DNA from 2 places in the Pseudobacillus sp. FSL P4-0506 genome. Region 1 is predicted to be linked to the other one. Evidence: riboswitches for the same ligand, from Rfam matches in the RefSeq annotation. Region 1 holds a riboswitch; the other holds the start of a gene.
The links. Region 1 has a riboswitch for FMN ahead of ribD (bifunctional diaminohydroxyphosphoribosylaminopyrimidine deaminase/5-amino-6-(5-phosphoribosylamino)uracil reductase RibD). Riboswitches for the same ligand answer to the same signal wherever they lie in the genome.
Positions count from the first base shown of each region.

Region 2: another riboswitch for FMN. It lies ahead of MKZ02_RS10275 (ECF transporter S component); the one in region 1 lies ahead of ribD (bifunctional diaminohydroxyphosphoribosylaminopyrimidine deaminase/5-amino-6-(5-phosphoribosylamino)uracil reductase RibD).

Region 1 covers NZ_JBBOOI010000001.1:2,538,589-2,541,995, reverse strand. The annotation lists gene MKZ02_RS12825 (bifunctional 3,4-dihydroxy-2-butanone-4-phosphate synthase/GTP cyclohydrolase II) at 1-174, opposite strand, end outside; gene ribE (riboflavin synthase) at 197-844, opposite strand; gene ribD (bifunctional diaminohydroxyphosphoribosylaminopyrimidine deaminase/5-amino-6-(5-phosphoribosylamino)uracil reductase RibD) at 850-1,938, opposite strand; FMN riboswitch at 2,086-2,227, opposite strand; gene MKZ02_RS12810 (hypothetical protein) at 2,385-2,606, opposite strand; gene MKZ02_RS12805 (hypothetical protein) at 2,735-3,407, shown strand, end outside.
Region 2 covers NZ_JBBOOI010000001.1:2,078,640-2,082,046, reverse strand. The annotation lists gene MKZ02_RS10280 (methyl-accepting chemotaxis protein) at 1-1,158, opposite strand, end outside; gene MKZ02_RS10275 (ECF transporter S component) at 1,335-1,910, opposite strand; FMN riboswitch at 2,061-2,191, opposite strand; gene MKZ02_RS10270 (hypothetical protein) at 2,322-2,510, opposite strand; gene MKZ02_RS10265 (ATP-binding protein) at 2,617-3,407, opposite strand, start outside.

The DNA.
Region 1 (3,407 bases):
TGGTACGCAAATGAGGCCGCGGCCCACCTTCGCCATGAAATTCACCATTTCGGCATCAGCCAGGTCTGCCAGGCCGACAAAGTCGCCTTCGTTTTCGCGATCTTCATCGTCCACAACGATGATGACTTTCCCATTTCTAAGGTCTTCCAGTGCTTCTTCTATCGATGCAAACATCTTTTTCACCTCGTTTGTATTATTAGGCAAAGCCGTGTTTTTCCAACAGCTCCATCGTTACGTTGGAAGCTGGTTTTTCCGCTTGCCGATTCATCATTCGCTCTACATATTTCGCAAGCATGTCACATTCAATATTAACTGGATCACCGATCGCTTTTTTCGCTAAAATCGTTTCCTCTTGTGTATGCGGAATGAGCGAGATCGTTATTTCTTTTTCAGACACATAAAAAATTGTTAATGATGTTCCATCTAGCGCCACCGATCCTTTCGGCATCAGGTAAGGCGCCAGCTCAGCCGGATAAGTGATATCCACATAAAGCGCATTTTCAACTTGTTTCTTGCCCGATATTGTCCCGACACCGTCTACGTGGCCGGAAACGAAATGACCACCAAAACGGCCATTCGCTGCCATCGCCCGTTCCAAATTCACTTTTGATCCCCGATTTACTTTGTTCAAGGAAGTGTCCTGGAACGTTTCCGGCATAACATCAACCGTAAAACGCTCAGCGGTAAAACTTGTAACGGTTAAGCAGACACCGTTCACCGCGATGCTATCCCCGAGCTGGACATCCTCCAGCACTTTTGAGGCCGCAATTGTCAGCTGCATCGACTGGGTCCGGGCAAGCACCTCTTCAATGGTGCCAATTTCTTCGATAATGCCAGTGAACAATATTGTCACCCTTCTTTCCGTGAAGCCGTAATCTTAATATCTTGTCCGATCATTTCCACCTTATCAAACGTTAATGGAATGGACTCATCCATCGTTGGGAATCCTTCTCCCCCGAAAGGAGTCGGCGCGATTTTGCCGCCAATGAGCTTAGGTGCCATGTAAATGATCAGTCGTTGAAAGGCTTTTTCCTGGTAAAAGGAAGCATTCACTTCACCGCCGCCTTCTACGAGCAGCGTCATGATCCCTTCCTCCCCTAATTTTTTTAAAAGAAGAGGGATTGGAATATCAGCCGTTTCCAAGCGAATCACATCAGCGCCTGCGGTAATTAACGCTTCTTCTTTGTCAAGAGAGGCTTCGTTGCCACAGATAATAAGCGTCTCGGCTTCTTTGTTTTCGATTACTTTTGCAGTTATAGGAGTACGTAAATGTGTGTCTAAAATGACTCGAATGGGGTGTTTTCCTCCGTGGGGCAAACGGGTGGTAAGGAGCGGGTTGTCCTGAAGAACGGTATTGACACCGACTAAAATTGCGTCATGCTCATGTCTTAAAACATGAACATCTTCTCTTGCCGGTTCATCTGTTATCCAGCGGCTATGTCCTGTGTAGGCGGCTGTTTTGCCATCGGCTGTAATGGCTGTTTTCATTGTGACGAATGGGGTTTGATGTTGAATAAAATGAAAAAATGGTTTTAACAAGCGATCTGCTCGTTCTTGGCAAACGCCAATCTCCACTTCGATTCCGGCAGTTTTTAATTTCTGAACACCTTTTCCGCTCACTTGCGGGTTCGGATCCATCGTCGCAATAAAGACCCGCCTGATTCCAGTAGAAACGACAAGGTCCGCGCACGGCGGCGTCTTTCCATGATGTGAGCAAGGCTCTAACGTAACATATAAATCAGCGCCCTCTGCTTCTTTCCCAGCAGCACGGAGAGCATGAACCTCCGCATGGGCCGTGCCTGCTTTTAAATGGGCACCCATCCCGATCACGCGGCCGCCCTTCACGACTACCGCACCAACCGGCGGGTTCGGCGACGTCTGTCCCCTAACTCCCTCAGCAAGCGACAAGGCTAACTCCATATATTGTTCCTTTAACATTTCGCTAGTCCTCTCTCTATCCATATAATATTTTCGTCCAATGAATGGTTTACAGCCAATAAACCACAAAAGCCCCGTATATATAAAATATACGGGGCGTAAAAGGCATAGCCAAATAAGCATCTTAAAAACTTTTTTTAAAAATGCGCCATCCTTCTCCCATCCAGACTGTCACTGTCGGCTTCGGAATTTCACCGAATCCACCGCATTAAAACGAACGCGGGTCACGGACTAAGAGCCATTGCTCATCACCGCCGGTGGGGAATTTCACCCCGCCCCGAAGGATTACCTATTCAAGTTAATTCTTATTATCTCTCTAGGAATATGATTGTGTCAAGGTTTTTAATCTTCCCATTATGATTAATTTGGGTCAAAAAAAAGGTTTTTGATGAATTTGGTCACCAATTGGTCACCATGGTGACCGTGAAAAGAGGTGGCTTTATTCTTTATTTCCTCTTTGCTGATGGTACTATCTCAAATGCTTCCTCTAATTGATGCGCTGCCAGTTCTACCAATGATCCGTCTTCTAATACAAGAAAAAGCATGGCTCCTTCTATTGGCTCCAAATGCCTCAAAAAGAGCCCTGTCTTTCTGCATCGAAGATTTATATTATTTTCACTCCTGAACTTGTCCAACTCTTTAAAGCCTTTAATACTATTCAATGACAATAATATCCTCTCCTTCACACGATACATAGAACTATGTAATCAAATAATTAGAAAAACTTTCTAATTATTTCTTCCCAACCCTATTTTACCTGATAAAATAAACTTATAAATAAAAAAGGAGGAAAGAAATGAAGAAATATTTAAAGGTACTTATATCTATGGTCTTATTACTTGTCGGTTTTACAGTCTTTCATTCAACTGCAGAAGCAGCAAAAAACCCGATTAGCCCTAAACAAAGCCGAATTACATACACATTGAAAGATGCAAATGGTGTGGCTTATAAAGTGTATTTCGCCGGTGTTAGAGAGAAAAAGGCAATTGCGTCATACAGCCGTGATGATTGGGCTAGTGCTTGGGCCGGTGCTAATGAAGGAGATTTGCTTTACAAAGGGAACTACACACTCTACACACAAAAGGTTGGAACAGGTCAGATCAAGAAGTCTCGTTATTACTTTAAAGACTACACAATCAATACAAATCGTAAATCTGTTCATATGTACCCTTCTAAATATAAAGGACAACCAGATATTCTAGCTGTGAGCGAGACTGGAAGTTCCAATTATGAAGGTGCTGACTGGTACTATATGAAGAATGGCGTTTTAACGCACATTACTGAGGCAGGTTACACCGAACGTGCACAAATATTGAAAAAGAATCAGTTTCTAACTGCTTTTTATGATAATTCGGATGGAAAATGGTATTTTAGCGGTATGAACTTTAATCCAACGAAAAATACATTTGAAACCTTTACTCCAGTATATAAAAATCCTAGTGCTGTCATAAGAAATTGGAAAAAGCATT
Region 2 (3,407 bases), 460 kb from region 1:
GGTAATTAACCCGGTCACCTTCTGTATCTCAGACGCATGGTTTTCTAAAATTTTCATGTACTCTTCTGTTTCTTTTATGGACACATGAATATCTTCAATTTGATCAGATACATGCTCAGTAGCCTCTTCTCCCTGGCCAACTAACGATTCTACTACTTCAGCAGAATGAAGCATGTTTTCGTTGCTTTCGGCAATCTGTTTAATCCCCTCTGACATTTCCTCCATAGACACCACTGCCTCGCTAATAAGCTCTCGCTGCATGCTGCTTCCTTTCATATTTTCCTCCGCTGTACTTGCCATCATTTGCGAAGAAGCAGCGCTTTGTTCTGTACTAGCTGACAATTCCTGAGATTGGGCAGATAGTTGGAGAGCAGATTGATTAACCTTGCCAAGGATATTTTGCAAATCCTCTACCAGCTGATTGAAGGCCATTCCCATTTCTCCAACCTCGTCTTTATTTCTTATGCGCAGCTTGTCTACCTGCAAATTACCTGCTGTCACTTCCTTCAAGGCAGCTGTTACCTTTCTGACTGGTCTTGTAATCGATCGTGCTATGAAATAAGCAATAACGCCTCCTAAAATCGTTCCGGCTGCCACAAGCAAAATTAAAAATATTTTTGTTGCCACCACGTAACGTTTTAGTTCCGTTCTTGTTTCGTTCACCTCTTCCATCTGCACTTGTTTTAATTCCAATGCTTTATCTTTTAATGCTTCTTCCGCTTCGTTAGTCTCGGTGACATATTTATTTGTTTCAGCTTCCAGGCCCTTCTCCTGGCTTTCAAAGACTTTAGAAGTAAGTTCGTTATATCGGGCGCCCGCCTCTTCTAGTTCATTTAATATTTCCTTAGTCTTTGACTGTTTAGTTGCCTGTTTAAGTTCACTAAGTATGTTGGCAAATTCTTCTTGTTTTGACTTAATTGCGTCCAAATCCCGCTGTTCAGAAAAGGCAAAGTAAGCGAGCGAGTTGATAGACATATCTTTTTCTATGGTAATTACTTCATTCACCATTTCTATCTTTTTTACACGGTCATCAAGCAAGAACGTGTATTCCTTATCAATTTTGATAGCTGCCAGGTACCCAATAACCCCTACGATAACTAAAATCACCAAAACTGCAATAAATCCAGAGTATAACTTTTTTCCTATTGAAAAATTCACTATTTGCTCCTCCACTTCATCTTTCTTCCGTATAAATGTCTATTTTCTACGGATAATTATACCCTTTGCACTATAACATTCAAGAACTTTTTGACTGGTACACAGGTCCATGGGAGCATATAAAAAAGCTCTAAAAGTCTTTTCATCCACTTTTAGAGCTTATTATTAGTAACATTTTAAGAGACAGCTGTTTGTTTACGCATCCAAACGTAAATTCGGGAATAAATGAGCATAAAGACAGCAGCCATTAAAATTCCTTTAACAATATTAAAAGGCAGGATAGCTGAAACGACCATTTGCTTCGTCTCCGGCGCACTCATAGCTGGTGCGTTTAAGAAAAGTGTATAAGCAGGAAGAACAATATAGTAATTTAACACGCTCATCATAACTGCCATAAACACCGTTCCACCTACTAAAGCAAAAGTTAAGCCTTTTTTCGTCTCAAACTTCTTATATACATAATAAACCGGAAGAATAAAAGCAATGCCAGCAACGAAGTTGGCTAAGTGGCCGACTGGCACACCGGTCGGACTTCCAGTCATAAAAAAGTCTAAAATATTTTTCACTAGTTCTACCATAATACCAGCAAGCGGCCCAAAGATAATAGCAGCGATTAGTGCAGGAATGTCGCTGAAGTCAATCATTAAAAAGCTTGGAAACGGGGGAATTGGAAAATTCAGCAGCATGAGTAAATAAGAAAGCGTGCTCAATAACCCCACAGACGTCAACATACGGATATTCATTTTTTTCACAACAATTCTCTCCTTCTTCTCATTCATCATTCATAAGAAGAAAGGCTGCCAAATCCTTGAGGAACAACAAACCCCCAAGCTAGTAGCTTGAGGGAGAAAAGTCATACTCAAATAAACGTTCAAATCTGCACATTTTGAACGCCGGCAGACCTTCACCTTCTCCCATCCAGACTATACTGTCGGCTTTGGCTTCTCACCAAATCAACCTTGCGGCTCGCGGGCTTAGAAATGATTATTTCCATACCGCCGGTCGGGAATTTCACCCTGCCCCGAAGATGAATATAAGATTTTTCCTAGCGGCCTTCACCTGTTACAACAACAAGTAACGACCAGTAGATTTAATTAAATAATAACAATCCCCCAAAAAAAAAGCAAGGGGGGCAGCCCCTTGCTTTTGCTAATAACCTAGATTTACATACTTTGCTGCCGAGCCACACTATCTGTATGTACCCTTCCTGCTATCTCCTCCAAGTGACTATTATGGATAAGAGACTGCTTTTTCTCATTTCTTGATTGTGCAAGCCCTCCCCCGATCATCAACAAACTAACACACAAAGCCATAAGCAAAGCGATCATAAAACGTTTCATGTAGTCTTTCATGGTGCACCGCCTCCAACTTGCTTTTTTGCTGCCCTTTTAGTTGTATGACGGAAAGCGTTTCCAGTATGACTATTTTTCTGGATAAACAAGCAAAGCGGTAAATTACTTACTCTCCGGGCAGGCGAAATGAGAAAATGGTTCCTTGTCCCAATTTGCTCTGTACTTTAATGCTGCCATTATGAGCGGAGATAATATTCTTTGCAATGGAAAGGCCGAGCCCCGTTCCAGAACGGCCTCTTGTCCGGGCCTTATCCCCTTTGTAAAAGCGTTCAAACACAAAAGGCAAATCCTCTTCGCTAATTCCCGCTCCAGAATCCTGGACGGATATATGATGGCCATCTGCTTTTAACTCATAGCTCACTTTTACGAAGCCATGTTCCGGTGTATGGCGCAAAGCATTATCAATCAAGTTGGTTAAAACTTGCTCAATGCGATCAGGATCCAATTTAGTTAATATTTTTTCATTAGGAATCTGCCACGTTAAATCAATATGCTTTTCTTTGGCAATCCCTTGGAATTTATCAGTCACCCGCTGAATAAACGCTGGAAAATCCACTTCTTCTAGATTCAAAGAAATATGTCCCGCCTCCATCCGTGCCAAATCTAAAAGCTCATTGACAAGCCGGCCAATCCGCAGTGACTCATCATAAATGATTCGAGCCATTTCTCTTTTTTCGTCTTCTGTAGCAGCAATATCATCAATGATTGCCTCGCTATAGCCTTGAAGCATAGAAATCGGCGTACGAAGCTCATGAGAAACGTTCGCTACAAAATCCTTTCTTAACTTGTCAAGCCGGCGCTCTTCCGTCATATCACGAACAACAGCAACCGCTCCACGAACGTTTTTCCCATTATAAAGCGGACTAACAATAATGACATAAGAACGGCCTTGAATAG